2 regions of the Streptomyces capitiformicae genome follow, and region 2 is predicted to be linked to the other one. Evidence: riboswitches for the same ligand, from Rfam matches in the RefSeq annotation. Region 2 holds a riboswitch; the other holds the start of a gene.
What was found. A riboswitch is a leader RNA that binds a small molecule or an ion and turns the genes downstream of it on or off. The one in region 2 is predicted to bind cobalamin.
Positions count from the first base shown of each region.

Region 1 (15,905 bases), 1.4 Mb from region 2:
CGCCTCGGCCCGCCCCCGCTCCCCGGTGTCCATCACCGGCACAACCACGACATCGGCGGCCCGCAGAGCGTTGACACCCTTGACGGTCACCAGCTCCGGATCACCGGGCCCGACCCCGATCCCGATCAGCTTGCTGCTCATGACGTCCGGCACCTCTCCACGAACCGACGGGCGACACCGGGCTCCGACGCCCAGTGCGTGTGCAGATAACTCGCGTGCACACCTCGCTGTACAAAACCTTCGACCCGCCGCGCGGGAGACCGTATCCCCCAGGCGGGAGCCACCCCGGCCCCCGGCTCGACGACCGTCCGGTGAAACTCGTGCCCCTGCATCCGTGTCCCGGCCGGCGCGAGCACACTGTCGCTGACAGCCACGGCATCCCGATACCCGAGCGTGAGCCGCTCCGACATCCGAGCATTCGCCTCAAGCACCCCACACATCGGCAGCCCATCGAGCTCCCGGCACAGATACAGCAGCCCGGCACACTCGGCGGCGACAGGAGCCCCGCTCTCCGCGAGGCCCGCGACAGCCTTCCGCAGGGGTACGTTGGCGGACAGCTCAGCGGCGTACACCTCGGGGAACCCACCGCCGATGACCAACCCCCGAGTCCCCTCGGGCAGTTCCTCATCGTTCAGCGGATCAAAGGCGATCACTTCGGCACCGGCAGCGGCAAGCAGCTCACTGTGCTCGGCATACGAAAAGCTGAACGCGGCCCCACCGGCAACGGCAACGACGGGCGCTTCGGCAACGACCGCTGCTTCGGCTTCGGCCACTGTCGAGCCCGGTCCAGCCACATCCAGCCCGTCCGGCGTTTGAGGGCGGGGGGCCCCGTCGCGATCCCCCACCCACCCGAGGGGGTTCGCGTGATGGTTCGGGCCCGCGCCATTCAGCCCGTCCGGCGTTTGAGGACGAGGCCGTTCAGGCCGAAAGCGGGGGTCTGGGGGCGCAGCCCTCAGGGACGGGACGGGTAGGGGCGGCGGGGGCGAGGAAACCAAGGCCTCAGCCGCATCCCAAGCCGCACCCGACATCACCCCCGCACTCCGAGCCAGCCCGAGCAGCCCCTCCAGATCGCACCCGGCCGCCACCTGCGCAGCCATGGCTGCCACCGCCTCCACCGCAGCCGAACGCCGCTCGGCAACCGGCACCAACCCCAGATGTCGAGACGGCGTACCCACCTGCGGAGCCCGCCGCAGCACCCCCAACACCGCCACCCCGGCCGACTCCAACGCCTCCCGCAACAACTCCTCGTGCCGATCCGACGCGACCTTGTTCAGAATCACGCCCCCGACCCGCACCTGCGGATCCCACGAGGCGAACCCATGCACCAACGCCGCCACCGACCGCGACTGCGAAGACGCGTCCACGACCAGCACCACCGGCGCCCGCAACAGCTTCGCCACATGAGCCGTGGAGGCCAGTTCACCTTCCCCCGCGGCCCCGTCGTACATCCCCATCACACCCTCGACGACGGCGATGTCGCACCCCCGCGCCCCATGGGCGAAGAGCGGCGCGACCAACTCCGGCCCGCACAGATACGCGTCGAGGTTGCGCCCCACCCGCCCGCTCGCGAGCGCGTGATACCCGGGATCGATGTAGTCCGGTCCCACCTTGTGCGGAGACACGACGAGCCCCCGCGCGGCGAACGCGGCCATCAACCCCGTGGCGACGGTGGTCTTGCCGCTGCCCGAGGAGGGCGCGGCGATGACCAACCGGGGCACAGCTGTCACCACTCGATGCCCCTCTGGCCCTTCTGGCCGGCGTCCATGGGGTGCTTGACCTTGGACATGTCCGTCACCAGGTCCGCGAAGTCGACAAGCTTCTCGGGAGCGTTCCGCCCGGTGATGACGACATGCTGCGTCCCAGGCCGGTCCCGCAGCACGGAGATCACCTCATCGGTGTCGACCCACCCCCAGTGCATGGGATAAGCGAACTCATCCAGCACATACAGCTTGTACGTCTCGGCGGCCAGATCCCGCTTGACCTGCTCCCAGCCCTCCCGGGCTTTCTCCTCGTTGGTCGAGTTGTCACCCTGGATGTCCCGCTGGACCCACGACCAGCCCTCACCCATCTTGTGCCAGTCGACGGACCCGCCCTCACCGCTCGCGCCCAGCACCCGCAGCGCGTTCTCCTCGCCGACCTTCCACTTGGCCGACTTGACGAACTGGAACACCCCGATGGGCCACCCCTGGTTCCAAGCCCGCAACGCCAGCCCGAACGCGGCGGTCGACTTGCCCTTCCCGATTCCCGTGTGCACCACGACAAGAGGCCGGTTACGACGCTGCCGCGTCGTCAGCCCGTCATCCGGTACGACACTCGGCTGTCCCTGAGGCATTACGCGGCCCTCCTCTGTACGTCCTTCACCAGCCCGGCGATGGAATCCGCCCGCAACTCGTCCAACGTCACCGCCGTACCCCCCAACTCACCCGCGAGCTGCCCCGCCAGCCCCAGCCGCACCGGCCCCGACTCGCAGTCCACGACCACGGACGCGACTCCCTCGGCGGCGAACAGCCGCGCCGCACGCCCGGCGAGCGCGACGGGCTCCGGCCCACCCGTGGCCCGCCCGTCCGTCACGACCACGACGAGCGCCCGCCGCGCCGGATCCCGCAACCGCTCGACCCGCAGCACGTCATGGGCCTTCAACAGCCCCGCGGCGAGTGGCGTCCGCCCACCCGTCGGCAGCGACTCAAGACGGGCCGCCGCCGCGTCCACCGACGAGGTCGGCGGCAACGCCACCTCGGCGGCCGACCCCCGGAAGGTCACCAGCCCCACCTTGTCCCGCCGCTGATACGCGTCAAGCAGCAGCGACAACACGGCTCCCTTCACGGCACTCATCCGCTGCCGCGCCGCCATCGACCCGGAGGCGTCCACGACGAACAGCACGAGGTTCCCCTCACGCCCCTCGCGGACGGCCTGCCGCAGATCGTCCCGGCGCACGACCAGTCCCGGTCCCGACCGCCCCCGCGCCCGCTGGTGCGGGGCCGCGGCCTGCACCGTGGCCGCCAAGTGCAGCTTGGTGAGCGCCCCCCGGGGCCGCCGCGCTCCCATCGCCCGCCCGTGCTCGGTCCGCGCCCGCGAACGCCGCCCGGCCGCGCCCTCGCCGATGCCGGGCACGCTCAGCACCTTGGTACGAAACGGTTCCGAGGCCCGTACGGCCGACTGCTCGGAGGCCCCCGAGGGCTGCGGCCGGCCATCCTCCCCGGCCTCGGGCCGGGCACCGGTGTCACCACCCTGCGGCCCCTCGTCCGGCGACGGCTGCCCGCCGCCTCCGCCGGGCCCGTCCGGCCCCGGATCGGGGTCGTCGTCCCCGGAGAACTCCTCCAACGTGTCGTCGAGCTTGTCCTCGTCGAGCCCCGGCGCGTCGAAGGGATTCCGCCGCCGCCGGTGCGGCAGCGCGAGCAGCGCCGCCTGCCGCACGTCCTCGGCGAGCACGTCGGTCCGCCCGGCCCACGCGGCCAGCGCGGTGGCGGTCCGAGCCATGACGATGTCGGCCCGCATCCCGTCGACCTCGAAAGCCGCGCAGGTGGCGGCGATCTGCCGCAGCGCCCCATCACCCAGCCGCACGGACGGCAACAACTCCCGTGCGGCGACGATCCGTTGACGTACGGCGGCTTCCTCGTCCGCCCAACGGGCCGCGAACCCGACCGGATCGTCGTCGTACGCCAGCCGGCGCCGTACGACCTCCACCCGCTGGTCCGGCTCCCGCGAGGCGGCCACCTCAACGGTCAGCCCGAATCGGTCCAGCAACTGCGGCCGCAGCTCACCCTCTTCGGGGTTCATGGTCCCGACGAGCAGGAACCGGGCGGCATGCCGTACGGAGACACCCTCGCGCTCGACGTACGAGGCACCCATGGCGGCGGCGTCCAGCAGCAGATCGACGAGATGATCGTGAAGGAGGTTGACCTCGTCGACGTACAGGATCCCGCGATGCGCGTCCGCGAGCAGCCCCGGCTCGAACGCCTTCACGCCCTCGGCCAGCGCCCGCTCGATGTCGAGCGCGCCGACGAGCCGGTCCTCGGAGGCCCCGACGGGCAGCTCGACCATCCGCGCGGGGCGCGGGACACCGGGGCGCGGCTCGTGCGGGCCGTCCGGGCACGTCGGATCCGGAGCCCCCGGATCGCACGAGAAACGGCACCCGGCGACGACGTCCACCTCCGGCAGGAGCGCGGACAAGGCGCGGACGGCCGTGCTTTTCGCCGTCCCTTTCTCCCCACGCACGAGAACACCGCCCACTGCGGGGCTCACCGCGTTGAGAAGCAGAGCCAGGCGCAGGTCGTCCTGCCCGACGACGGCCGTGAACGGATAGGGGACACTCACTCCGGGATCACTCCTTCGAGTGGCTGGTGCGATGACTGCCAGCCGCTGGCCGGAGTGGCTGACAGGCTGCGGATATGGTCCCCGCCGACGCGGGGGTGGTCCGGGCACGGCCAAATCCACGGCTGTCCGTGCACTGTGTTCCCCGCCGACGCGGGGGTTCCCAGGGAGATCACGCGTCTCCCTCCAGATCTCCCTCAAGTTCGAGGTAGGTCGCCCGGAGCCGGTCCAGGGTCTCCTGGTCCGGCTCCGCCCACAGTCCGCGATCGGCGGCCTCCAGCAGCCGCTCGGTGATGCCTCTCAAGGCCCACGGGTTGGACTTCTTCATGAAGTCCCGGTTCTCCGCGTCGAAGACGTACTCGGCGCTGAGCTTCTCGTACATCCAGTCGTCCACGACCCCGGCCGTCGCGTCGTACCCGAAGAGGTAGTCGACGGTCGCCGCCATCTCGAAGGCGCCCTTGTAGCCGTGGCGCCGCATGGCCGCCATCCAGCGCGGGTTGACCACACGGGCGCGGAACACCCGGTGTGTCTCCTCGCCCAGCGTCCGCGTTTTCACCTGGTCCGGAACGGCGCTGTCACCGACGTACGCCTCGGGGGAGGCCCCCGTCAGATGCCGCACCATGGCGACCATGCCGCCGTGGTACTGGAAGTAGTCGTCGGCGTCGACGAGATCGTGCTCCCTGGTATCCACATTCTTCGCGGCGACGGCGATCCGCTTGAACGCCGTCTCCATGTCCCCCCGAGCCGCCCGCCCCTCCAGCCCCCGCCCATACGCGTAGCCACCCCAGACGGCGTACACCTCGGCGAGGTCGGCGTCCGACCGCCAATTCCGCGCGTCGATCAACGGCAGCAGCCCGGCCCCGTACGCCCCCGGCTTGGACCCGAAGATACGAGCCGTCGCCCGCCGCCGGTCGCCGTGCTCGGCGGTGTCCTCGTCGGCGTGCGCCTTGACGAAGTTCTGCGAGGCGGGCTCGTCCAGCTCGGCCACCTTGCGCACCGCGTCGTCGATCAACCCCACCACATGCGGGAACGCGTCCCGGAAGAACCCGGAGATCCGGACGGTGACGTCGATGCGCGGCCGCCCCAGCTCCGCCAGGCCGACGATCTCGAAGCCGGTCACCCGGCGCGACGCGTCGTCCCACACCGGACGACACCCCAGCAGCGCCAGGATCTCCGCGATGTCATCGCCCTGGGTACGCATCGCGGACGTACCCCACACCGTCAGCCCGACCGATTTCGGGTACTCGCCGGTGTCGGCCAGATACCGCTGCACGAGCGAGTCGGCGAGCGACTGCCCGACCTCCCAACTCAGCCGGGACGGAATGGCCTTGGGGTCGACGGAGTAGAAGTTGCGCCCGGTCGGCAGGACGTTCACCAGCCCGCGCGTCGGCGAACCGGACGGACCCGCCGGCACGTAACCACCGTCGAGGGCCTTGAGGATGTGCCCGATCTCGTCCGTGGTCCTCGCCAGCCGCGGCACGACCTCGTCGCACGCGAACTCCAACACCGCGGCGGCGTCCGGGAGTTCGACGCCGAGCACCCCGCGTACGAGGGCCGGGACGACCGTGACGTCCCAGTCCCGGGCCTCCATGCCCTCCGCGAGCCGCCGGCACAGTTGCTCAAGGAGGTCGATGGCGTCGGCGGCGGTACGCGCCGGTCCGTCCACCAGGTCCGTCAGCTCGACCGGAGCCTTCACCGGCGCGCCGGGCTCGGCCAGCAACTCCTTCTCGACCAGCCCGAAATGGGCCGCGAGGGAGGCCCGCAGCCCCGGCAGCGCGTTCGCCTGTCCGCCCCACACCTGCGAGGCGCGCAGCACGGCGAGCACGAGGTTGACGCGGGGTTCGCCGACGGGCCCGCCCCCGAGGATGTGCAGACCATCCCTGATCTGCACATCCTTGATCTCGCACAGATAGCCGTCGATGTGCATGACGAACTCGTCGAAGTCGTCGTCGTCCGGCTGGTCGTCGACATGCAGGTCGTGGTGGAGTTCGGCCGCCTTCACCAGCGTCCAGATCTGCGCCCGCACGGCCGGCGCCTTCGTCGGGTCCAGGTCGGACACGAGCGCGTACTCGTCGAGGAGCTGCTCCAGCTTCGCCAGATCGCCGTAGGTGTCGGCGCGCGCCATCGGCGGCACCAGATGGTCGACCACCGTCGCGTGCCCGCGCCGCTTGGCCTGGGTGCCCTCGCCGGGGTCGTTGACGATGAACGGGTAGATCAGCGGCAGCTCACCGAGGACGGCGTCCGGTGCGCAACCGCCGCTCAGCCCGAGCCCCTTGCCGGGCAGCCACTCCATCGTGCCGTGCTTGCCCATGTGCACGATGGCGTCGGCGCCGAACCCCCCCTCCGATGTTGCAGCCTCCAGCCACCTGTAGGCCGCCATGTAGTGGTGGGACGGCGGCATGTCGGGGTCGTGGTAGATCGCGATCGGGTTCTCGCCGAAGCCGCGCGGCGGCTGGATCATCACGACGACGTTCCCGAACTGGAGCGAGGCGAGGACGATGTCGTCGCCGTCGACGTAGAGGGAGCCCGGCGGCTCGCCCCACGCCTCCAGCATGGCGTCCCGCAGCTGGGGGTCGAGCTTGTCGAACCACGCCCGGTAGTCGGCGAGCGGCACCCGCGCGGGCGCGGCGGCCAGCTGGTCCTCCGTCAGCCACTCCACATCGTGGCCACCGGCCTCGATGAGCCGGTGGATCAACTCGTCGCCACCGGAGGGGTATTCGGTCAGCGAGTAGCCCGCGTCCCGCAGCGCGTCCAGCACCTGTACCGCCGAGGCGGGCGTGTCCAGGCCGACCGCGTTGCCGACGCGCGAGTGCTTGGTCGGGTACGCGGTGAAGATCAGCGCCAGCTTCTTCTCGGCGTTCGGCTTGTGCTTCAACCGGGCGTGCCGAACGGCGATTCCGGCGACCCGCCCGGCCCGCTCGGGGTCGGCGACGTAGACCGGGACGTCGGCCCCGTTCTCGTCGATCTGCTCCTTGAAGGAGAACGGCACGGTGATGAGCCGCCCGTCGAACTCCGGGATCGCGACCTGCATCGCCGCGTCCATGGGGGAGAGGGCGGCATCGGACTCGTCCCAGGCGGCGCGCGACGAGGTGAGGCAGAGCCCTTGCAGGACGGGGATGTCGAGATCGGCGAGCGCGCCGATGTCCCAGGCCTCCTCGTCACCACCGGCCGAGGCCTGCGAGGCGTGCGTACCACCGGCGGCGAGAACGGTGGCGACGAGGGTGTCGGCACGGCCGAGGATCTCGTACAACCCGGTGTCGGCCCCGCGCAGCGAACCGCAGTACACGGGAAGGGCGTTGGCCCCTCGCGCCTCGATCGCATCGCAGAGGGTGTCCACGAAGGCGGTGTTGCCGCTGAGCTCATGGGCCCGGTAGAAGAGCACGCCGACGGTCGGACGGTCCGGGTGGATCGTACGGTCGCCGTGGATGCCGTACTCGGGCATCTTCTGCGGTTCGACGAACCCCTCACCCGTCAGCAGCACGGTGTCGGACAGGAACCGCGCCAGCTCGGTGAGGTTCGCGGGCCCGCCCTCGACGAGATACCGCAACGCCTCGGCCACCACACCGGCGGGCACGGACGACTCGGCCATCAACTCCGCGTCGGGCACCGCCTCTCCACCGAGCAGCACGGTCGGGATGCCGGACGCCTTCAGCTTGGCGAGCCCGTCCTCCCAGGCCCGCTTGCCGCCCAGCAGCCGTACGACGGCGATGTCCGCGCCGTCGAGCAGACCGGGCAGCTCCCCCTCGACATCCACCCGGGTCGGATTGCCGATCCGGTACGAGGCACCGGAAGCGGCCCGGGCCGCCAGCAGATCCGTGTCGGCGGTCGACAACAACAACACTGTGCTCATGCGGGCGCTCCCGGTGGAATGAAAGGCAGTCCTTGCGGCGCGCCCGACTCGATGAGCCGCCACAGCGCGTCCGTGTCCGCGTGTTCCTCGATCAGATCGCCGAGCCGGTCGAGCTGCTCCTCGCGCAGCGCGGCGAACGACGTGTCGGCGGCCGGTACGAAGCGGCGCCCCGCGGCGGCCGCCACCTCGCGCAGAAAGGCCCGCCGGAACCCGTCCGACTCCAGCGAACCGTGCCAGTGCGTGCCCCAGGTCTGCCCGACCCGGCAGCCGTCGAGGAAGGGGGTTCCACCGCTGACCTCGGCGACCCCGTGGTGGATCTCGTACCCCTCGACGTGCTCACCGAGGGCTTCACCCACCGGCCGGGTGAGGGTCTTCTCCCGGGCGAACCGCACCCGCAGGGGCAGTATCCCGAGCCCGTCCACATGCCCGCGCCGGCTCTCGACCTCGTCCTCGATGTGCTCGCCGAGGACCTGGAAGCCACCGCAGATGCCGAGGACGGGCCGCTGCTCGGCGGCCCTGTGCTTCAGGGCGTCGGCCAGCCCGCGTTCCCGCAGCCACTCCAGCGCCCGTACGGTTCCCCGGGTCCCCGGGACGACCACGAGATCGGCGTCGGCCAGTTCCTCCGGCCGGTCCACGAACCGCACGACGACACCGGGTTCGGCGGCCAGCGCGTCGACGTCCGTGAAGTTGGACATGAGGGGGACGGCACAGACGGCGACCCGCAGCACGTCCTCGCCGATGGGCGAAGAGACGTTCGACTCCCGCACGGTCCCGCGCGGCGAGACGCTCCCCCCCGCTCGGCTTCGCTCGCGCGGGGGGACCCCCATCCCGTCCTCCTCGTCGATGCCAAGCCCGTGCCGGAAGGGCAGCACACCGTACGTCCGCCGCCCGGTGAGTCCCCGCAGCATGTCGAGGCCGGGCTCCAGCAGGGAGACGTCCCCCCGGAACTTGTTGACGAGAAACCCGGCGACGAGCGCCTGATCCTCGGGGGAGAGGAGTGCGACGGTCCCGAAGAAGGAGGCGAAGACGCCCCCACGGTCGATGTCGCCGACGACGAGGACCGGGAGCCCGGCATTCCGAGCGATCCCCATGTTCACGATGTCGGTCCGCCGAAGATTGATCTCGGCGGGAGAACCGGCCCCTTCACAGATCACCGCGTCATACGTGCCCCGCAACTCGGCGAGACACTCCAACACGGTCCCGAGCAGCCGCTGCTGCCGCCCCCCGTGATACCCACGCGCACTCAGCTCGCCCACCGGCTTCCCGAGCAACACGACTTGACTGCTCTGCTCCCCACCGGGCTTGAGCAGCACGGGATTCATCAACGCCGTCGGCTCGACCCGACAGGCCTGCGCCTGCATGGCCTGCGCCCGACCGATCTCGGCGCCCTCCCTCGTCACGAACGAATTGAGGGACATGTTCTGCGCCTTGAACGGCGCGACCTTGACCCCCTGCCGCACCAGCCACCGACAGATCCCGGCGGTGACGACACTCTTCCCGGCATCGGAGGTGGTACCGGCAACGAGCAGCCCACCGCCGGTCATGACGCACGCCCCCTCGACCGCTGCCGACAGTGGGGGAGGGTGGGCACAGCCTGCAGCGCCGAGCGCCTCGCAACCCGGTCCAGGAGCAGCGACGCACCCGCGCTGACCCCCAACGCCAGCCACCCGACACGCTGCGACAGCCGTACGGCCCGCTCGATGTCCCCGACTCGCACAGCCCGTCCCTCCCCATTCAGCACAGGCCGATGCTCGACCCGCCCCCCATACGACAAGGTCCCCCCGAGCCGCACCCCCAGCGCCCCCGCGAACGAGGCCTCCACAGGCCCGGCATTGGGACTCGGATGCTTCGCGGCATCGGCACGCCAAGCCCGTACGGCCCCCCGGCGGTCACCCCCGGCGACGGCGGCCAGCACCGCGGTCAACCTGGCCCCCGGCCACCCCACCACGTCGTCGAGCCGGGCCGAAGCCCACCCGTACCGCCGATGGCGGAGCGACTTGTGCCCGACCATGGCGTCCAGCGTGTTGACGGCCCGGAACCCGACAAGCCCGGGCACACCCCCCACGGCCCCCCAGACCAACGCCCCCACCACGGCATCGGAGGTGTTCTCGGCGACGGACTCCACGACGGCCCGAGCGATCCCATCGGCATCGAGGGCCTGCGGATCGCGCCCACAGAGATGCGGCAGCCGGGCCCGCGCGGCCTCGACATCCCCCGCGTCGAGCGCCCGCCCGATGGCCCGGGCCTCGCGGGCGAGCGAAGTGCCCCCGACGACGGCCCAGGTGGCCGCTCCGGTCAGCGCGACGGAAGCGGTGGGAGATCGGCGTACGGCACGCGTGGCGACGGCCCCGAGCGCCACGGCGCCACCGGCGCACACGGCGGTGTGCAGCGTGCCCCACCCCCGGTGGTCCCGCCACAACACGCTCTCCACGGCAGCCGCGGCCCGCCCGAACACGGCGACCGGATGGCCCCGGCGAGGATCGCCCAGGAGCAGGTCACCGAGGAGCCCGGCGGCGGCGCCGTACGCGAAGACGCGATCGGCACGCATGGCCTCAGCCGATCGCGAGGTCGGGCAAGGACCAGATGGTGAAGCTCAACCGGCAGCCGCGCATGGCGATATGTCCTCACTCAGGGTGTCCACGCCCTGGTTCGACGAGACCGACGACGAGAGTTCCTGGCTCCCGGGAAGGTTCTTCCCCGGTGACAGTGGCGGGACCGCGCCGGACTCGCACCGGCTTCCTCTCCTGCCGTCGTAGATGGCCCCGGCAGTCCACCACGCCCCTGGAAGACCCGTCAACTTGCTGTTGACCTGCGGTGCAGTGGTGTGCTGAGCCCCACACCGCTGAAATGTCGTCAGACACCCGAATCGGCGGTTTCTCGGCTCTTTCCCGGTGCCCAAGCCGGGAACACTTGAGGGAACGGCCGTACGAAAGCTGAGCGCCGACGAGCGGCATGGAGTGATGCGTTGCGGGGAGACCCGTGTGCTCGTGCGTGACTCGAAGTGGGGGTCACGACGCTGTGCTCATCTTTCGCCACGCCGCGTGGTGTGGTTTTCTGGCGGGGCTGGTGGACCCGGTAGCGGACGGTTCGTGACGATCCGTCCGGGGGACGGGAGGTACGCACATGGGAGACCGGGCCAAGGAATCCTCGGCGCACAAGGGGAAACCAGGCACAAGGGGAACGCGGATCACGGCGGCCGCTCCGCTGGCGCTCTACTGCTCGGTGATGGGGGTCCTGGCTGTCGGAGCCGGCGCCCTCGCCGCGCTGTTGGTGCCGTCCGGTGAGGCGCGCGTGCTGGTCTGGCTGGTGGTGACCGTCCTGATCGCCGGGGGTGCCGGACTGTGGTGGGGGATCGCCCCCGTCACGGAGCGCCTCCGGGTTCTGGGCCGGGTCCTGGAGCCGGCCCAGCCCCGGAGGTCGCAGCACCACTGACGGGCGAGTTCTGCCGGTTCGCGGAGCGATGACGCAACGCGGGCGTTCTCCGCCGGAATGGTGACGGCAGCACGCAGCGACCCCCGTAAGCGTCACCGGACGCCCACGGGGGTTGATTCTGAAGTTGTCAGAGATGCGGCGGTACGCCGATGAGGAGTTCCCGTCTCAGGCCATGATCAGTGAAATTCCGTACGCCACGGCCGCCGCACACAGCGCGAAGCACACGTACGCACCAGTGGTCGCCAGCGCCACCGAGTCGCCCCGGGTTGACGCCTCCTCCCGCTTGGAGAGGCCGATGATGCCGAGGGTGAACAGGCCGACGAGGGCCACGGTGACCACGAGGCTGACTCCGAAGACGGAGCCGAGGGCTGCCCAGTCGATGTGCATGGTGATTCTTCCTCAGATGATCGCGGGGCTCAGACGGCGGGCGTCGGCGCCGACGGGTTCGCGGTGGTCTCGGCGGCCGCCGCCGGGGCCGGAATGGTCGCCGTGAGGTCTTCGGCCACGGTGCCGGCCGCCGGCGGCGTCACGGCGGCGATGGCCGTGGTCACCACACCGGGCGTCTCCTCGGCGTCGTTCACATTGGTGTGGTCGACGACCTCACGGCGGGAGACCACCCAGATCGCGGCGCTGGAGGCGACCAGGAAGACCGCGACGGCGGCCGTGCCCCAGGTCCCGAAGGACGTCACCCACTCGGCGAGCGCGGCGACGAGCGCGGCGGCCGGCAGGGTCAGACCCCAGGCGACGAACATGCGGGTGGCGGTGGACCAGCGGACCACGCCGCCCTTGCGGCCGAGGCCCGCGCCCATCACGGCACCGGAGACGGAGTGCGTGGTGGAGAGCGAGAAGCCGAGGTGCGAGGAGGCCAGGATGACCGTGGCCGCGCTGGTCTGGGCGGCGAAGCCCTGCTGCGGCTGGAGGTCGGTCAGGCCCTTGCCCATCGTGCGGATGATGCGCCAGCCGCCCAGGTAGGTGCCGAGCGCGATGGCCATACCGGCGGAGACGATGACCCACACCGGCGGGTCGGAGTCGGGCGCGAGGGCGCCACCGGCGACCAGCGCCAGGGTGATGATGCCCATCGTCTTCTGTGCGTCGTTCGTGCCGTGGGCCAGCGAGACCAGGCCCGCGGAGGCGATCTGGCCGGCGCGGTAGCCCTTGCCGGAGGCCTTCTCGCTCGTGTGCCGCCCCAGCTTGTACGTCAGCCGGGTGGCGAACATCGCCGCGATGCCGGCGACCAGCGGGGCCGCGACGGCGGGGATCAGCACCTTGGTGACGAGCACGTCACCGTGCACCGCGCCGAGGCCGGCCGAGGCGATCGTGGCGCCGATCAGGCCGCCCATCAGGGCGTGCGAGGAACTGGAGGGGAGTCCGACCAGCCAGGTCAGGAGGTTCCAGAGTATGGCGCCCACGAGCGCCGCGAATATGACCTCCGGCTGTATGCCGGACTCGTCGACGAGTCCTTTGGAGATGGTGTTGGCGACCTCGATGGAGAGGAACGCGCCGACAAGGTTGAGCACGGCGGACATGGCCACCGCGACCTTGGGCTTCATCGCGCCGGTCGAGATGGTGGTGGCCATCGCGTTGGCGGTGTCGTGGAAACCGTTCGTAAAATCGAACACGAGCGCGGTGATCACCACGATCGCGAGGATCAGCGAGAAGTTTTCCATTTACCCGGGCTTCTTTCGGACGTCAGTGGCATGTGGACCGTAAGTAACCTGGATGAACGGAAGATGAACTGCGGTGGGCCGTGGGGTGTGGTGAACGGGGTGTTGCTGTTCCGTTTGCTCCGAAGCGCGCCGGAAGCCGAACGGCATGAGGGTGCCCGGCCTTTCGAACTGAGACGGAATGCCCAGCTCCGCGGGCCCGCGGTGAGTCTCACGGGCCCGCGGAGGTCCATCGGAAGTCGGCTAGCCCTTGGCGAACTTCTTCAGCCGGCTCGTGGACCCGTTGAAGAGATTTTGGTCACCCGGCAGGCTTCCGCTGCCGTTGTCGTACTGCCAGATCGTCCAGAACTTCCACCCCGCGGGGAGCTCTCCCGCCCCCGCCGAGTTGTACCGCGCCAGCCACAGCGCGTGGTTCCCGCCGAAGGCGGTGCTGTTGCCGGTGCAGGTCTTCCACCAGTGGGTCGTCGTGTAGATCACCGGACGGCGGCCGGTGAGCCGCTTGACCTCGTTGCTGAACGACTTGATCCAGCTGACCATCTTGCTGTTGCTCAGGCCGTAGCACTTCTTCTTCTTGTTGTACGGGTTGTACTCGATGTCCAGCGCGGGCGGCAGTGTCCAGCCGTCCGCGCGCCAGCCGCCACCGTTCCGCACGAAGTACGCGGCCTGGGCCTTCCCGGACGACGTGTTCGGTACCGCGAAGTGGTACGCGCCGCGGATCAGGCCCGCGTTCCGTGAGCCGTTGTACTGCTGGCCGAAGTGCGGGTTGCGGTAGGTGGTGGACTCCGTCGCCTTGACGTAGACGAACGTGGCGCCCTTCGACTTCGCCCTCGACCAGTTCACGTTCTTCTGGTGCGAGGAGACGTCGTGTCCCTTGGGCCTCGCGGCGGCCGAGACGGGGATCTCGACGAGAGCGGTTCCCCCCAGGGTGAGCGCGGCGACCGATGCCGCGAGCAAACGGTTGCGGTGACGGGACGGTCGACGGGACGGTTTGGGATCGCGAGCCATGTTTCCCCCGGAATGGCGATGTGCGCGACAAAACATCCGGAGGCTACTGGAAGATCACCGAATACCAGTCGATCACCGGCCAATCACTGGTCAATCACCATCACGAGCGATATATGTGCATATGAGATCTTCCGGAGGCCCGCTTTCGGCCCTACAGTGCCCCGGCCCCGGCCCCGGCCCGCTCCGCGCGGCCCGCCTGGCAGGATCGCGGCATGGCTGAGCAGCAGCGGAACACCCGGGACGAACGGGACGCCGGTGGGGACGCACAGGAATCGCCGGACGTACGGCACCGGGGCGTACCGGCCGACGTGGCGAGGGCGTGGGACGAGCTCGTGGCGACGGCCCGTCGGACGGTGGTCGACGGTCTGGTCGTCGGCACCTCCGGCAACGTGTCCGTACGGGTCGGCGACACCGTCCTGGTCACGCCGACGGGAGTGCCGTACGACCGGCTGTCGCCGGACGACGTGACCGGCGTGGACCTCGCCGGGCGCCAGGTCCTCGGCACGCTTCGCCCCACGAGCGAACTCCCCATGCACCTGGCGATCCACCACAGCACCGACGCCCGCGCCGTCGTCCACACCCACGCCGTCCACGCGACGGCCGTCTCCACGCTCGTACGCGAACTGCCGCTGATCCACTACATGTCCGCCGCCCTCGGCGGGCCCGTCCGAGTCGCCCCGTATGCGACCTACGGCACCCGGGAGTTGGCCGAGAACATGCTCCGCGCCCTGACCGGCCGCACCGCTTGTCTCCTCCAGAACCACGGCACGATCACATACGGAAACACCCTCTCCGAGGCATTCGACCGCACCGCCCAACTGGAGTGGATGTGCCGAGTCTGGCTCACGGCCTCCTCCGTCCCGGGCCTGGCCCCGAGCCTGCTCACTCGCGAACAGCTGAACGAGGTGGGGGAGCGACTGCGCGGCTACGGGCAGCCGGAGTAGAGGAGTGCACCCGATATCCACGCCCACTGGCCCATGTCGGGATCCGCCGGGACACTGGTGCCGTGCGTGGAGTCAAGGCGGCAGCCGCGGCTGTCGGTGTCGTGTTCGCGGCCGGCGCCGCCAGTGTCGTGGCCGGCCGACTGGCCAGTGACGCCGCACTGAAGGTGCCGCCGGGCAGACCACTGCCCACGGAGCCCCGGCTGACGGTGCACTCCACCGCCGCGGGCCGCATCACCCTCACCCGGGCCTTCGCCGCGCAGCGCCCCGGCACCTACGGCCTCACCGGCGAAGCCGCCCACGCGGTCGTCGGCAACGTCCTGAACGGCGCCCCGCACACCCCCGACACGGTCGTACGCAGACTGGAGCGCGTCAACCACGGCACCCTGGAGCCCGGCGACAAGGTCTGGCTCACCCCCAACACCCACATCGGCGACCCGCGCACCGCCCTCGGCCTCGACCACACCGACATCGACATCCCCGGCGAACTCGGCACCCTGCCCGCCTGGTTCGTGCCCGGCGCCCGCGACACCTGGGTGATCACCGTCCACGGACTGGGTACCACCCGCGAACACCCCATGAACGTCATGGCGTTCCTGCACCGTCACCGCTTCCCGGTGCTCGACCTCGCCTACCGCGGCGACCTCGGCGCACCCCGCCCTCCGGACGGCCTGAACCACCTCGGCGAGACCGAGTGGCGCG
Region 1 covers NZ_CP022161.1:5,793,856-5,809,760, forward strand. The annotation lists gene cobI (precorrin-2 C(20)-methyltransferase) at 1-141, opposite strand, end outside; gene CES90_RS25875 (cobyrinate a,c-diamide synthase) at 138-1,730, opposite strand; gene cobO (cob(I)yrinic acid a,c-diamide adenosyltransferase) at 1,724-2,332, opposite strand; gene CES90_RS25885 (putative cobaltochelatase) at 2,332-4,314, opposite strand; gene cobN (cobaltochelatase subunit CobN) at 4,484-8,161, opposite strand; gene CES90_RS25895 (cobyric acid synthase) at 8,158-9,705, opposite strand; gene CES90_RS25900 (cobalamin biosynthesis protein) at 9,702-10,709, opposite strand; cobalamin riboswitch at 10,810-10,952, opposite strand; gene CES90_RS25905 (hypothetical protein) at 11,285-11,593, shown strand; gene CES90_RS25910 (hypothetical protein) at 11,759-11,980, opposite strand; gene CES90_RS25915 (inorganic phosphate transporter) at 12,010-13,260, opposite strand; gene CES90_RS25920 (lysozyme) at 13,501-14,262, opposite strand; gene CES90_RS25925 (class II aldolase/adducin family protein) at 14,475-15,206, shown strand; gene CES90_RS25930 (alpha/beta hydrolase family protein) at 15,269-15,905, shown strand, end outside.
Region 1: another riboswitch for cobalamin. It lies ahead of CES90_RS25900 (cobalamin biosynthesis protein); the one in region 2 lies ahead of CES90_RS19560 (ribonucleoside-diphosphate reductase subunit alpha).

Region 2 (15,905 bases):
CGGGTGCCCGGGGCCGCGAGCGCCTCCGGCGAGCCCGTCGGCATGGACCTGGGCAGCGCCGCCGTACGGCTGTCGCCGGAGGGTGAGGCCGAGGTCGTGTGGGGGCGGCGGCTCGACCCCGCCCGTATCGAGGTGCTCTCCATTCCGCTGCCGTCCTCCGGGCGGCGCTGGGGCGAGGTCGTCCTGCACGACGGGGTTCCGCACGGGGAGCGGACCACGGCCGCTGGGCACGCGTATCCGGTGTTCGACGAGATCGAGCTGTGGGCGCCGTCGCCGGTGCCGACCTGGGTGGTGCTGCTGGAGGCGGCGACCGAGGCGGACCGGGACGCGCTGGAGCGGCTCGCGGCCGACGCCGGGTTCGCGGCGGAGGACTGGTCGTCGTCGGTGCGGCTGTTGTGCCGGCTGTGCTCGGAGTCCCGGATGCCGTCCGATGAGGGCGACGGGGACCATCTGGACCCGCATGACCACAGTGAGCCGGGGCATCCCGGGCCGCTGGGGCATGTCACGGACGGGCAGTTGTGGGCGCCGGAGCGGGAGTGCGGGGTGGCTGCGCCGGCTTCGCTGGTTCGGGGGTTGCTGGACGGGTGGGTTGCCGACAGCCCGGATTCCAGGGATTGGCGGGATTTGGAAGAGGTTTGTTAGGTCGTTGTTCGACTGCGGACCGGTGGGGGCTGGTCGCGCCCACGCGGCGGAGCCGCACATTGACACAGACCCGCGCCCCCTACGGGGGCCCGGGATCCCCGTACCCTGTATCAGCAACTCACCCCCGGTTTTTTCAGGAAGGCGTACGTCTGTCATGGCTCAGCAGGACACCGATCAGCAGCACGTGGGCGTGCTCCCCGTCGATGACGAGGGGTTCGTCGTCGACACGGAGGACTGCGAGGAGCGCGAGCAGGCGTACCGCGAGCGGGGTACCTCGCGGCCGATCACGGTCGTCGGGAACCCGGTGCTGCACAAGGAGTGCAAGGACGTCACCGAGTTCGACGACGAGCTGGCGAAGCTGGTGGACGACATGTTCGCCAGTCAGCGCACCGCCGAGGGCGTGGGCCTGGCCGCGAACCAGATCGGCGTCGATCTGAAGGTGTTCGTGTACGACTGCCCGGACGACGAGGGCAACCGGCACGTCGGCGTGGTCTGCAACCCCAAGCTGGTCGAACTGCCCGCCGAGACGCGCCGGTTGGACGACAGCAACGAGGGATGCCTGTCCGTGCCGACCGCGTACATGCCGCTCGCCCGCCCCGACTACGCCGAGGTCACCGGGCAGGACGAGAAGGGCAACCCGATCAAGGTGCGCGGCACCGGTTACTTCGCGCGCTGCCTGCAGCACGAGACCGACCATCTGTACGGCTACCTGTACATCGACCGGCTGTCCAAGCGCGACCGCAAGGACGCGCTGCGGCAGATGGCCGAGAACGAGCCCCGGTACCCCGTCGTCGCGAACGACTGAGGCCACACCGGGGGCGCGTGTCCTCAGGCCCGGCTCAGGCGGCCTCCGGGCCCCGGAACGTCCTGCGGTAGGCCTGGGGGGTCGTGCCCAGTGACCGTACGAACTGATGGCGCAGGGCGGCCGCCGTGCCGAAGCCGGTGCGCCAGGCGATCGTGTCCATCGTCTCGTCCGTCGCCTCCAGCAACCGCTGGGCCAGCAGCACCCGTTGGCGCAGGATCCAGCGGTACGGGGTGGTCCCGGTTTCCTGCTGGAAGCGGCGGGCGAACGTACGCGGGGACATATGGGCGCGGGCGGCGAGCTGCTCGACGGTGACCTCCTCGTCGAGGTGGCGCTCCATCCAGGCCAGCACCTCGCCGACCGTGTCGCACTGCGAGCGGGGCAGCGGCCGCTCGATGTACTGGGCCTGACCGCCGTCGCGGTGCGGTGGTACGACCATGCGCCGCGCGATCTTGTTGGCGACCTCCGGGCCCTGTTCCCTGCGGACGATGTGGAGACAGGCGTCGATACCGGCCGCGGTACCCGCCGAGGTGATCACCGGGTCGGCGTCCACGTACAGCACGTCCGGTTCGACGATCGCCCGCGGAAAACGCCGGGCCAGTATCTCGGCGTGCCGCCAGTGAGCGGCGCAGTGCCGCCCGTCGAGCAGCCCGGCCGCGCCCAGCACGAAGACTCCGGAGCAGACGCTGAGCACCCGGGCGCCTCGGTCGACGGCCCGGCGCAGGGCGTCGAGCAACTCGGGTGGACAGTCACGGGTGACGTGCCTGTCCGAGGCCGGTACGGCGATCAGGTCCGCCTCCTCCAGGCGCTCGAGGCCGTACGGGGTCGACACCGTGAAGCCGGGGACGTGGGTGCTCAGCGCCCGACCCTCCGCCGAGACCACGGCGAAGTCGTACACCGGCAGGCCCTCGTCGCTCCGGTCGAGGCCGAACACCTCGCAGACGACGCCGAGTTCGAAGGGGTGCACGCCGTCGAGGAGGACGGCGGCGACGTTCTTCAGCATGCCGCCAAGTGTGCCTCGGCAGTGGCAGTAAATCGAGGGTCTACGGCAGTCCTGCCACTTTCTGTCAGGGGTGTCCGGATCGACAGTGGTGTCATGACTACCGCACAGACAGAAGCACTGATCGCCATGCTCGTCGTTCTCGGCATGTTCGTCCTCCTGGTCCTCCCGTCAGTGATCGGGATCGTGCACGACCGGCGCATCGACCGTCAGATCAGGGAGGCCCAGGAGGCCCGCAAGGAGGCGGCGAACTCCGCCGCGGCCACGACTCGGTCGGCTCAGAAGTCCTCGTCCAGGTCGACGGTGCCCTCCACCGCCACCTGGTACGCCGACGGACGCCGCTCGAAGAAGTTGGTCAACTCCTGAACGCCCTGCAGCTCCATGAAGGAGAAGGGGTTCTCGGAGCCGTACACCGGAGCGAAGCCGAGGCGCGTCAGACGCTGATCGGCGACACACTCCAGGTACTGCCGCATCGAGTCGGTGTTCATGCCCGGGAGGCCGTCACCGCACAGGTCGCGCGCGAACTGCAGCTCGGCCTCGACTGCCTCCCGCAGCATGTCCGTCACCTGCTGCTGAAGCTCGTCGTCGAAGAGGTCCGGCTCCTCCTTGCGGACGGTGTCGACCACGTCGAAGGCGAAGCTCATGTGCATCGTCTCGTCGCGGAACACCCAGTTGGTGCCGGTGGCCAGACCGTGCAGCAGGCCCCGGCTGCGGAACCAGTAGACGTACGCGAAGGCGCCGTAGAAGAACAGGCCCTCGATGCACGCGGCGAAGCAGATCAGATTGAGCAGGAAGCGACGCCGGTCGGCCTTGGACTCCAGCCGGTCCAGCTTCTCCACCGAGTCCATCCATGTGAAGCAGAACTCGGCCTTCTCCCGGATGGAGGGGATGTTCTCGACGGCGGCGAAGGCTGCCGTACGGTCCTCCGGGTCGGGGAGGTAGGTGTCCAGCAGCGTCAGATAGAACTGGACGTGGACGGCCTCCTCGAAGAGCTGACGGCTCAAGTAGAGCCGCGCCTCGGGGGAGTTGATGTGCTTGTACAGCGTCAGGACCAGGTTGTTCGCGACGATCGAGTCGCCCGTCGCGAAGAACGCCACCAGTCGGCCGATCAGGTGCTGCTCGGCGGGGCTGAGCTTCGCCAGGTCGGTGACGTCCGAGTGGAGGTCGACCTCCTCGACGGTCCAGGTGTTCTTGATCGCGTCCCGGTAGCGCTCGTAGAAGTCCGGGTAGCGCATCGGGCGGAGAGTCAGCTCGAAGCCGGGGTCGAGGAGATTCTGGGTGCTGGACATCATTGGCAGGCCTCGCAGGACTCGGGGTTCTCAAGGGAGCAGGCGACCGCTTCGGGGTCTGCGGTCTGCTGCACGGGGACAGTGGCCTGGGCCGCGCGGGCGATGCGGGTCGCCGGGCGCGAACGCAGGTAGTACGTCGTCTTCAGCCCCGACTTCCAGGCGTACGCGTACATCGAGGAGAGCTTGCCGATGGTCGGCGTCTCCATGAAGAGGTTCAGGGACTGGGCCTGGTCCAGGAACGGGGTGCGGGCGGCGGCCATGTCGATCAGGGCGCGCTGCGGGATCTCCCAGGCCGTGCGGTACAGCGCCCGTACCTCCTCGGGGATCCACGCGAAGTCCTGCACCGAACCGTTCGCGTCGCGCAGCGCCTCACGGGTGCGGGCGTCCCAGACACCGAGGTCCTTCAGGTCCTGCACCAGATAGGGATTGACCTGGAGGAACTCGCCGGACAGCGTCTCTCGCTTGAACAGGTTGGACACCTGCGGCTCGATGCACTCGTACACGCCCGCGATCGAGGCGATGGTGGCAGTCGGCGCGATGGCGATGAGCAGGGAGTTGCGCAGGCCGCCGATCGCCATTTCGTCGCGGAGCGCTTCCCAGCGCTCTGGCCAGGTCAGCTCGACGTCGTAGTGGTCCGGCTGCAGCCAGCCCTGGGCTGCACGGGTGCGCTCGAACGTCGGGTGGTAGCCGCGGCCCATGGCGAGATCGACGGACGTCTCGTACGCGGCGAGCATGATGCGCTCCGCGATCCGGGTGGACAGGGCCTTCGCCTCGGCGGAGTCGAAGGGCAGCCGCAGCTTGAAGAAGACGTCCTGCAGGCCCATGCAACCGAGGCCGACGGGACGCCACTTGGCGTTGGACCGGGACGCCTGCTCGGTGGGGTAGAAGTTGATGTCGATGACGCGGTCGAGGAAGGTGACGGCCGTGCGGACCGTCTCGTCCAGGCGCTCCCAGTCGATGTCCCCGCCGTTCACGAAGGCGCCGAGGTTGATCGACCCCAGGTTGCAGACCGCCGTCTCCCCGTCGTCCGTGACCTCCAGGATCTCCGTGCAGAGGTTGGAGGAGTGGATCACACCGCCCAGGGCCGTCTGGTTGGAGGTGCGGTTCGCGGCGTCCTTGAAGGTCATCCAGCCGTTGCCGGTCTGCGCGAGCGTGCGCATCATGCGGCCGTACAGGTCGCGGGCCGGGATGGTCTTCTTCGCCAGCCCCTTCGCCTCCGCCTCGCGGTACGCGTCGTCGAACTCCTCGCCCCACAGGTCGACCAGTTCGGGCACGTCGGACGGGGAGAACAGCGACCACTGCTCGTCGGCGTTCACCCGGCGCATGAACTCGTCCGGGATCCAGTGCGCCAGGTTCAGGTTGTGCGTCCGCCGGGCGTCCTCGCCCGTGTTGTCGCGCAGCTCCAGGAACTCCTCGATGTCGGAGTGCCAGGTTTCCAGATAGACCGCGGCTGCGCCCTTGCGCCGACCGCCCTGGTTCACGGCGGCGACCGAGGCGTCGAGCGTCTTCAGGAACGGGACGATGCCGTTGGAGTGCCCGTTCGTGCCCCGGATCAGCGAACCCCGGGAGCGGATACGGGAGTACGACAGCCCGATGCCGCCGGCGTGCTTCGAGAGGCGGGCCACCTGGAGGTAGCGGTCGTAGATGGAGTCCAGCTCGTCCAGGGGGGAGTCGAGGAGGTAGCAGGACGACATCTGGGGGTGCCGGGTGCCGGAGTTGAAGAGCGTGGGGGAGGAGGGGAGGTAGTCGAGGCGGCTCATGAGCCCGTAGAGCGCGGCGACTTCGTCGACGGAGCGGGGGCTGTCGTCCTCGGCGAGGCCGGAGGCGACACGCAGCATGAAGTGCTGGGGCGTCTCGACGACCTTGCGGGTGATCGGGTGCCGGAGGAGGTAGCGGCTGTGGAGGGTGCGCAGGCCGAAGTAGCCGAAGCGGTCGTCGGCGGCCGGGTCGACGAGGGCGTCGAGGCGCGCGGCGTGGACCCGCGCGAACTCCGCCGTACGGTCGGCGACGAGGCCCTCCCGGTGGCCCACGGCGATGGACTCCGTGAACGTGGTGACGCCCTGGGAGGCGGCCTCGGCCCGAATACCGATCGCCAGCAGGCGGGCGGCCAGCTTCGAGTAGGCGGGGTCCTCGGAGATGAGGCCTGCGGCCGCCTCCGTGGCCAGCTCGCGCAGCTCTGCGGTGACCTCGTCGAAGGCCCCCCGAGCGGACCGGCCGCGCAGCGCGGCGGCGGCGACCCGGCCCGGGTCGGCGTCGGGGAGGTCGGCGGTCAGCTCGGTCAGGGTCCGCAGCAACGCGGTACCGGGATCGTCGGTCTCCGTCGCCGCGACGGCGGGAACCAGGGCGGCTGAAGCCGGATCGGCTGGCGCGATGGTCACGTGGGGCTCTCCCTCGCTCGGCAGGGGGCCCTGCGGGAGGGCAGGCAGCAGCACACGAGCGCACGGGGGCGTCGCGTCCACCGGCCCACTCCACGAGGCCCGGACGTCAGGGCACCCGAACCGGACGGCCGGGCGCACTGTCGGCAGGTGCTCGGACTCGGCTCGCGCGCAAACACGCGCAAGTACACCGTTGCGGGACAGTTCCGGATTCGCACCGGATTCCCCTGCGGCGACAGCGAGCATGAGCATACATCTAGTGCCGGGTCGCGGTGTCACCCCCAGATGTTGTGTGGCGTTCGGCTTCGGAGCGTGTCAGAGGGTCAACTCGTAGGTGATCAGGGTGAGGTCGGTCAGGTCAGGGAGGGGGTTCCAGTCCCGCTCGGGTGTGCGGACGAAGCCCAGACGTTCGTAGATGCGATGGGCGGCGTGCATGGTCCGCTGGGTCGACAGGACGACGCGCACACAGCCGTCGACGGCGCGGGCGCGCTCGACGCAGGCGCGTACGAGAGCCTCGCCGGTGCCCCGCCCGCGGGCCTCCGGAGCGACCGCGAGCATCCGTATCTCGGCCTCTCCGGTACGGGCGATGTCGGCCATGGGGCCACCGGCCGGGACGAAGGTCACTCCGCCGAGCACCCGCCCGGCCTCGACCGCGACGAGCACCTCAGTCGCGGCGGCCCGCTTGGCCACGTCGCGCAGCTCACCGAGGTACTGGTCGCTCTTCCCGAAGTCCAGCAGTCCGTCGCCGAGGTAGGCCTGGGCGGTGATCTCGCCGAGAACGGCGTACTCGTCGGGGGTCGCCTGCCTGATCGTGATGTCCATGCGTCGCAGTGTGCATCAGGCGGCACGGCGAGGGTCGGGGAGTGTCCACAGGCACGGGGTGATTGTCGGATGATCGGAACGTGGTGCGCGCCCCAGCGGCTGTAGCGGTTGCTATCGGGTTGTGGTGGCAGGCCGGCGCGGCAGCGTCGTCACGAAGTCCTTGGTGAAGTCGCGGGGGCCCGGGCCCAGGGCGACGCGGCCGGTGGTGCGGAGGCGGGTGGTCAGGGCGGGGGACTCCGAGTAGTAGATCCGTCGGGCGTCGGCGGGGACGAACACGGTCTGGCCGCGCGTCAGTTCGCTTCCGCACTCCACGACGACGGCTCCGTCGGCGGCCGTCACGAACGACTCGTCGCCGCAGACGCCCACCGCCAGCGGGTCGTGCAGTGGGCAGGTGCCGTCGCCGCCGTGGCGGGTGTAGGCGTTCATGTACGTCCGCATCAGCCGGGCCGCGAGTGCCGTGCCGGGGCCCGCGGCCTCCAGTGCCGCGAGGTCCGCGGGGCGGAACAGCCAGCGGTGCGAGGCGTCCAGGTCGACCATGGTGAACGGGATGCCGGAGGAGAGCACCACCTCGGCGGCGTCCGGGTCGGCCCAGATGTTGAACTCGGCGACCGGGGTGATGTTGCCCGGTACCTGCGCGGCGCCGCCCATGAACACGAACTTCTTGACGCGGTGGGCGAATCCCGGGTCCTCCAGGACCGCGATGGCCACGTTCGTGAGCGGGCCCGTGGCGCAGACGGTCAGCTCGCCCTCGTACTCCCGTGAGAGCCGGAGCAATGCCCGCGCGGACGACTCCGTCGGGTGGGCGGCGGTCGAGTCGGGCAGGTCCTCGTTGCCGAGGCCCGCCGGGCCGTGGAAGGCGGAGGCCTCCCGGTACGGGAGCCGGGACAGGGGCCGGCCCGCTCCTCTGTGTACGGGGACGTCGGCGTCGATGCGCAGGGCGCGGGAGAGGGACCGGGCGTTGCGATAGGTCCCCTCGGCGGGGAGATTGCCGCCGACGGATGTGTACGCCTTGAGGTCCCACAGCCCGGTACCGAGCAGGTACTGCAGGGCTACGGCGTCGTCGATGCCGGGGTCGCTGTCGAGGACGATCGGAGCCGGAGCGTTCACCCACTCAGGGTAACCGGATGGATTCGCCCCCGCCGCCCCTGTCCGTCCCATCCCCAGGGGCTGAGCCCTTCACCCACCCCCGCGGTAGAGCTCGGGGGGGTGCCGTTTATGGGGCGGGTGCGGGTGGGTGGGGGCTTGTGGCACAGTTCCCCGCGCCCCTTCAGGGGCGCGGGGAACCAACGCGACAAGCCCGAGCCGGTGGCTAGTGGCTCGCGCCCGCCGTCGCCGGTGGCAGTTCGACCTGGACGCCCGCGTCGCCCGCGTCCGCCGTGTAGTCCTCCGGCTTGGTCTCGTCGATGCCGTCGGGGGCCTTGGCCGCCCGCAGCACGAACGTCAGGACAACCGTCACCACCACGTTCAGGACGAAGGCCGTCAGACCGATGTAGCCGATCTCGCCGATGCCGGGGATCTCCGCGGAGGAGCCGCCGAAGTGCTTCTGGGTCGGCGAGGCGACGCCGTACGCGGCCATCGTGCCGTAGAGCATGCCGACCGCCCAGCCCGCGAGCAGGGCCCAGCGGTGGAACCAGCGGGTGAAGAGGCCGCCCACCAGCGCCGGGAAGGTCTGGAGGATCCAGATGCCGCCCAGAAGCTGGAAGTTGATGGCGACCGTCTTGTCCATCGTCAGGACGAAGGCCAGGGCGCCCACCTTCACCAGCAGCGACACCAGCTTGGAGACCTTGGTCTCCTGCTCCGGCGTGGCGTTCGGCTTGATGAAGTCCTTGTAGATGTTGCGGGTGAAGAGGTTCGCCGCCGCGATGGACATGATCGCCGCGGGGACCAGCGCACCGATGCCGATGGCGGCGAAGGCGACGCCCGCGAACCAGTCGGGGAACATCGTCTCGAACAGTTGCGGGATCGCCAGCTGGCCGTTCTGCACCTTGATCCCGGCGGCGATCGCCATGAAGCCCAGCAGGGCCAGCAGCCCCAGCATCAGCGAGTACAACGGCAGGATCGTGGTGTTGCGGCGGATCACCTCGCGGCTCTTCGACGACAGCGTCGCCGTGATCGAGTGCGGGTACATGAAGAGCGCGAGTGCCGAACCGAGGGCCAGGGTCGCGTACGTCCACTGGTTCGCGTCGCCCGGCACCAGCGCACCGCGCGGCGCACCCGTCGCCGGGTTGGTCTGGGTGTACGCCTCGCCCGCCTTGGCGAAGATGTCGTCGAAGCCGCCCAGCTTGATCGGGATGTAGATGATCGCCACCGCGATGACGATGTAGATCAGGGTGTCCTTGACGAACGCGATCAGCGCCGGGGCGCGCAGGCCCGACGAGTAGGTGTATGCGGCCAGCACACCGAACGCGATCAGCAGCGGCAGGTCCTTGATGAACCAGTTGGTGTTCTCGCCGCCGCCGACGCCCATGACGTCCAGTACGGCCTGGATGCCGACGAGTTGGAGGGCGATGTACGGCATCGTCGCGAGGATGCCGGTCACCGCCACCGCCAGCGAAAGACCCTTCGAGCCGAAGCGGCCGCGTACGAAGTCGGATGTCGTCACATAGCCGTGCTTGTGCGAGACCGACCACAGACGGGGCAGGAAGGTGAAGATCAGCGGGTAGATCAGAATCGTGTAGGGCACGGCGAAGAAGCCGGCCGCGCCCGCCGCGTAGATCGCCGCCGGTACGGCGACGAAGGTGTACGCCGTGTAGAGGTCGCCGCCGAGCAGGAACCAGGTGATCCAGGTGCCGAACGACCGGCCGCCCAGGCCCCATTCGTCGAGGCTGTTCTCGTTCTCGGCCTTGCGCCAGCGCGCGGCCATGAAGCCCATGACCGTGACGGCCAGGAAGAAGAAGATGAAGACGGCGAGTGCCACGCCGTTCACGCCGTCCTTCACTTCGCGACACCCCCGTCCGTGGACCGCTGGGACTTGCGGGCGCGCTGGTCACGCTGCCACAGCACGTACGCGACGGCCGTGAGGGCCGTGGAGATGAGCACCCAGGCCATCTGGTACCAGTAGAAGAACGGGATGCCCATGAGCGCTGGGTCCGTCTTGGCGTAGGAACCGACCCAGAGCATCGCCACGAACGGTGCGAACAGGCACAGGGCGATGACCACCCTGACAGGTGTCACCACCGGTGGCCCTGGTGGTCTCACTTCAGGCGCTTCTGACATGTCCGGGTTCCGTCCCCTCACTGATCAGGCTGATCACCGCTGATCACCCGCATGAACGCGCAGGAAATGTAAGGGACGGGGTTCGCCGTATGGAACCCCCTGTCCGGATAACGGATGCGAAGGTTGTGTGTTCGCGGAGGTGGTGTGTTCAGCAGCAGCGGAACCCCTCCCGGGGATCCGCCTCCTGACGGTCCGTCCGCATCCGCTCGAACTCCCGCCGGGACGGCACCGCCGCGTCCGGGTCGTGCGTACGCATGTGCTCCACGTAGCGGTCGTACGCCGACTCGTCGGTCAGTTCCCGTACGTACCAGCGCACACCCCTAACCACCCGCCGAAGCGACCGCACGGCGCTCGTCCTCCTTCTCCTCCTTGGTCGGGATCAGCCCCGCCGGGGCGACGATCTTCGACTCGACGTACTTGGCCTCGCTCAGCGTGGACAGCGCCGGGCGGCGTACGTGCCGGACGCAGACCCGGACGGCGTCCGCGATCACCACGACGATCAGCAGGGCCAGGACCGCCGACAGCACGCCGTCGACCGTGGAGTTGGTGACGATGGTGTGCATGTCGTCCATGCTCTTGGCGGGGGCGATGACCTCGCCCCGGTCGATGCCGGCCTGATAGACGCCGCGCTGCTCGAAGAAGCCGACCCGGGGGTCGCTGGAGAACACCTTCTGGTAGCTGGCGGTCAGGGTGACCGTCGCGTCCCAGGCCAGCGGAACACCCGTGATCCAGGCCCACTTGAGCCGCCCCGACTTCACCAGCAGCGTCGTACAGACGGCCAGCGCGACCGCCGCGAGCAGCTGGTTCGAGATGCCGAAGATCGGGAAGAGTTGGTTGATGCCGCCCAGTGGTTCGTGGACGCCCACCCACAGGAAGTACCCCCACAGCCCGCACACGATCGCGCTGGTGATGACCAGGCCGGGCTTCCAACTGACGTCCTTGAAGGGGCGGTAGAGGTTGCCGAGGGTGTCCTGGAGCATGAACCGGCCCACGCGGGTGCCGGCGTCGAGCGCGGTCAGGATGAACAACGCCTCGAACATGATCGCGAAGTGATACCAGAAGGCGCGCAGCCCGTCGCCCGTGACCTGCGAGAAGATCTCCGAGACCCCGACGGCGAGCGTGGGCGCGCCGCCGGTCCGGGAGAGCAGGGACGCCTCCTCGACGTTCTGCGCGGCGGCCGCCAACTCCCCCGGCGAGATCGAGTAGCCCCAACTGCCCACCACCTGCGAGGCGTTCTGCACGGTGTCGCCGATGACCCCGGCGGGCGCGTTCATCGCGAAGTACAGGCCCGGGTCGATGATCGAGGCCGCGATCAGCGCCATCACGGCCACGGACGACTCCATCAGCATGGAGCCGTAGCCGATCATCCGGACCTGCGTCTCCTTCTGGATCATCTTCGGCGTCGTACCGGAGGAGATGAGGGAGTGGAATCCGGACAGCGCCCCGCAGGCGATGGTGATGAAGACGAACGGGAAGAGCGAGCCCGCGAAGACCGGCCCGTCGCCCCGCGAAGCGAAGCCGGTCACCGCGTCCATCTTCAGCGTCGGCAGAGCGAACACCACGCCCAGCGCGAGCAGCACGATCGTGCCGATCTTCATGAAGGTCGACAGATAGTCGCGGGGCGCGAGCAGCATCCACACTGGCAGGATCGAGGCGATGAAGCCGTACGCCACCAGCCAGATCACCAGGGTCGAGGGCGCGAGCGTGAAGGTGTCCGCCCACGACGACTCCGCGACCCAGCGGCCCGCGACCAGCGCGAGCAGCAGCAGACCGACACCGATCAGCGACACCTCGGCGACCCGCCCCGGCCGCAGCACACGCAGGTAGAAGCCCATCAGCAGGGCGATCGGGACGGTCATCGCGATCGAGAAGGTGCCCCACGGCGACTGCGCGAGGGCGTTGACGATGACCAGCGCCAGCACACCCAGCAGGATGATCATGATGGCGAAGGCGGCGACCAGCGCGGCGGCCCCGCCGAACGGGCCGATCTCCTCCCGGGCCATCTGGCCGAGCGACCGGCCGTCCCTCCTCGTGGAGAAGAACAGCACCACCATGTCCTGGACCGCGCCCGCGAAGACGACCCCCGCGATGATCCAGATCGTGCCCGGCAGATAGCCCATCTGCGCGGCCAGTACGGGGCCGACGAGCGGGCCCGCGCCCGCGATCGCCGCGAAGTGGTGGCCGAGCAGCACCCGGCGGTCGGTCGGATGGAAGTCGATGCCGTTGTTGAGGCGCTCCGCCGGAGTGGCCCGGGTCTTGTCGACCTTGAGGACCTTGTACGCGATGAACCTGGCGTAGAAGCGGTAGGCGATCGCGTACGAGCCGAGCGCGGCCGCGACCATCCAGGCCGCCGACACGTTCTCGCCCCTGGCCAGCGCGAGCACGGACCAACCAGCCGCCGCGACGAGGGCGACGAGGGTCCAGATGACGATGGTTCTGACGTTCGCGGTACGCACAGCGGGGCCTCCCGTGTCCATGCAGCGACGCAAGGACCGTAGAGCAGGAGCGGCGGTTGCGCTACACCGCGTGCACCACCTGTGACGCGCCCCGGGGGAACCTCAAGTGGCTCAGTCCTGCGGCCGCTTGAGCCGCGCCACGAACTTGTACCGGTCACCGCGGTAGACCGACCGCACCCATTCCACCGGCTGGCCCTCCTTGTCCAGGGAGTGGCGGGAGAGCATCAGCATCGGCAGGCCCACGTCCGTGCCGAGGAGGCCGGCCTCGCGCGGGGTGGCCAGGGAGGTCTCGATGGTCTCCTCGGCCTCGGCGAGGTGGACGTCGTAGACCTCGGCGAGCGCGGTGTAGAGGGAGGTGTACTTGACGAGCGACCTGCGCAGGGCCGGGAAGCGCTTGGCGGAGAGGTGGGTCGTCTCTATGGCCATCGGCTCGCCGTTCGCCATACGGAGGCGCTCGATCCGCAGCACCCGTCCGCCCGCGGTGATGTCGAGCAGCCCGGCGAGGGTGTCGTCGGCGGTGATGTAGCCGATGTCCAGCAGCTGCGAGGTCGGTTCGAGGCCCTGGGCGCGCATGTCCTCGGTGTAGGAGGTGAGTTGCAGTGCCTGGGAGACCTTCGGCTTGGCGACGAACGTGCCCTTGCCCTGGATGCGCTCAAGGCGTCCCTCGACGACCAGCTCCTGCAACGCCTGCCGCACGGTCGTACGCGAGGTGTCGAACTCGGCGGCCAGCGTCCGCTCCGGCGGCACCGGGGTGCCGGGCGGCAGCGTCTCGGTCATGTCGAGCAGGTGCTTCTTCAGGCGGTAGTACTTGGGCACGCGTGCGGTACGGACGTTCGCCCCGTTCTCGTTTTCCGCACTGCTGACGTCGGTCGTCATGCTCCGCCTTCCCGGCTCCTGGTGAATGGCTCATCCTCGCACGTCGCGCGATCTCTCTGTATACCTTCACACCTTCGGCTGGTCTAGTCCACCAAGATGGAATGGTCTACCTGACGAGTGTGACTCAACCGCACGATTTTCGCCGCCTTCTTACTTAAAGGTTCCTGCATATGTAGGTCGCATAACGGCTGGTGAGAGGGGCTCGCACGCTCTTGACACGCCGATTGGTCTGAGCCAAGCTCCGCCTACTGGTCTACACCATTGGTCCAGGTGTTCTGAGGAGGGGTGGCATGAAGCGCAAGCTGACAACCGCGATCTGTGTCGCGGGCATGATGGTCTCCATCGCGGCGTGCGGGGGCGGAGAGGGCGGAAGCTCGGACACGGGTGCGGACACCAAGGAGCTGACCGTCTGGCTCACGGTGGACGCGCAGAACAACTGGCCCGAGCTGGTCGAGGCCGCCGACGCAGCGGTCACGAAGAAGCACCCGGGCATCAAGATCAAGCACGAGTACTACGGCTGGCCCGACAAGAACGCCAAGCTCGACGCCGTACTCGCCACCGACAAGGCGCCCGACGTCGTCGAGATGGGCAACACCGAGATGCTCGCCTACATGGTCAAGGGTGCCTTCGCCCCCGTGGACCCGGCGAAGTTCGACAACGCGGGCGCCTGGCTGGACGGCCTCAAGGCCTCCGTCACCTACGAGGGCAAGACGTACGGCGTCCCGTACTACGCCGGCGGCCGTGTCGCCAACTGGCGCAAGGACGTCTTCGCCGAGGTGGGCGTCAAGTCCACCCCCAAGACGTACGACGAGCTCACCGCCGCCCTCGACAAGGTGCAGAAGAAGCAGGGCGACAAGTTCAACGCCTGGTACCAGCCCACCCGCGACTGGTACGCGGCCATGTCCTTCGTCTACGACGCCGGCGGCTCCATCGCGGTTGAGTCGGGCGGCAAGTGGAAGGCCAACCTCTCCTCGCCGGAGTCCGTCAAGGGCCTGGAGGAGTTCAAGAACGTCGTCGACACGTACATGCACGGCGACAAGACCAAGGACGAGTCCGACCGTTACATCGTCTACGGCCAGGGCAAGTCCGGCATGATCTTCGCCCCTGCCTGGGAGGGCGCGACCGCCGCGGCCAAGGAGAACGACAAGACCGGCAAGCTCGCCGGCAACGTCGAGAACTTCGTGATGCCCGGCCCGTCCGGCAAGAACCTCCCCGTCTTCCTCGGCGGCTCCGACCTCGCCGTGCCGGTGAAGTCCGACGCGCAGACCGTCGCCGCCGAGTGGATCAACGCGTTCGCGGGCTCCGCCGGCCAGAAGGGCCTGATGGAGAAGGGCAACCTGCCCAACAACAAGACCGACCTCGCCACGCTCAAGTCCGACCCGGCGACGGCGGTCCCGGCCACCGCGGCCGAGTCCAACTGGTTCGTCCCGATGGCACCCGGGTGGGGACAGGTCGAGAAGGCGCAGATCCTGCAGACCATGCTCCAGTCCATCGGCACGGGGAAGCAGTCGGTCGAGGAGGCCGCCAAGGAGGCGGACGCGGCGATCGACAAGGTCATCAACACGGAGTGACCTGCGGTCGGCTCGGCCGACATGGTCACGCCCGGTCGGCGGGTCATGAATCGGCCGGTGGGTGACACAAGAAAGTGCCGCGACGGGTTGTTGGTTCGGTGCCGGTGCGTCGTGGCTGGTCGCGTACACGCGGCGGTAGCCGCATATCGACACCGCCCCGCGCCCCTTACGGGGCCGGGGCTGCCGGCCCCTCTTCATTTGCATAGGAGCGCGCGATGAGTGCCGCAGATACGACCACGCCCACGAAGGTGCCGCTGCCGCGGCAGGCACCGCCGCCGACCGCCCCGATCACACCGCCCGGAAGGCGGACCTCCGGCGGCGCCACCGTACCCTGGGCCCTCCTCGCGCCCTGTCTCCTGATCCTCGCCCTCGTTCTCGGCTATCCGCTGGTTCGGCTGGTCACGCTCTCCTTCCAGGAGTTCGGCCAGTCCCAGCTGTGGGGCTTCAAACCGGCGGAGTCGGTCGGCTTCGACAACTTCGCCGAGGTGCTGGGCGATGGTGAGTTCTGGGCCGTCGTCGTACGGACCGTCGTCTTCGCCGCCGCCTGTGTGCTCTTCACGATGGTCGTCGGCATGCTGGTCGCCCTGCTGCTCCAGCGGGTCTCCGGCTGGGTGAAGACGCTCATCAACATCGCGCTGGTGGCGAGTTGGGGCATGCCGATCATCGTGGCCACGACCGTCTTCAAGTGGCTCTTCGACTCCGACTACGGCATCTTCAACGCCCTGCTCAGCAAGCTCCCCGGCGTCGACATGATCGGCCACAACTGGTTCGCCAGCGGCCCCGAGGGCCTCGCCGTCATCACGTTGCTGGTGGTGTGGGGTGCGGTGCCGTTCGTCGTCATCACCCTCAGCGCCGG
Region 2 covers NZ_CP022161.1:4,391,593-4,407,497, reverse strand. The annotation lists gene CES90_RS19585 (tetratricopeptide repeat protein) at 1-642, shown strand, start outside; gene def (peptide deformylase) at 797-1,447, shown strand; gene CES90_RS19575 (GlxA family transcriptional regulator) at 1,482-2,447, opposite strand; gene CES90_RS19570 (hypothetical protein) at 2,541-2,810, shown strand; gene CES90_RS19565 (ribonucleotide-diphosphate reductase subunit beta) at 2,723-3,736, opposite strand; gene CES90_RS19560 (ribonucleoside-diphosphate reductase subunit alpha) at 3,733-6,111, opposite strand; cobalamin riboswitch at 6,237-6,360, opposite strand; gene CES90_RS19555 (GNAT family N-acetyltransferase) at 6,424-6,930, opposite strand; gene CES90_RS19550 (nucleoside hydrolase) at 7,042-8,037, opposite strand; gene mctP (monocarboxylate uptake permease MctP) at 8,240-9,868, opposite strand; gene CES90_RS19540 (DUF3311 domain-containing protein) at 9,865-10,146, opposite strand; gene CES90_RS19535 (YbdD/YjiX family protein) at 10,295-10,492, opposite strand; gene CES90_RS19530 (carbon starvation CstA family protein) at 10,467-12,602, opposite strand; gene CES90_RS19525 (GntR family transcriptional regulator) at 12,714-13,478, opposite strand; gene CES90_RS19520 (extracellular solute-binding protein) at 13,769-15,049, shown strand; gene CES90_RS19515 (carbohydrate ABC transporter permease) at 15,265-15,905, shown strand, end outside.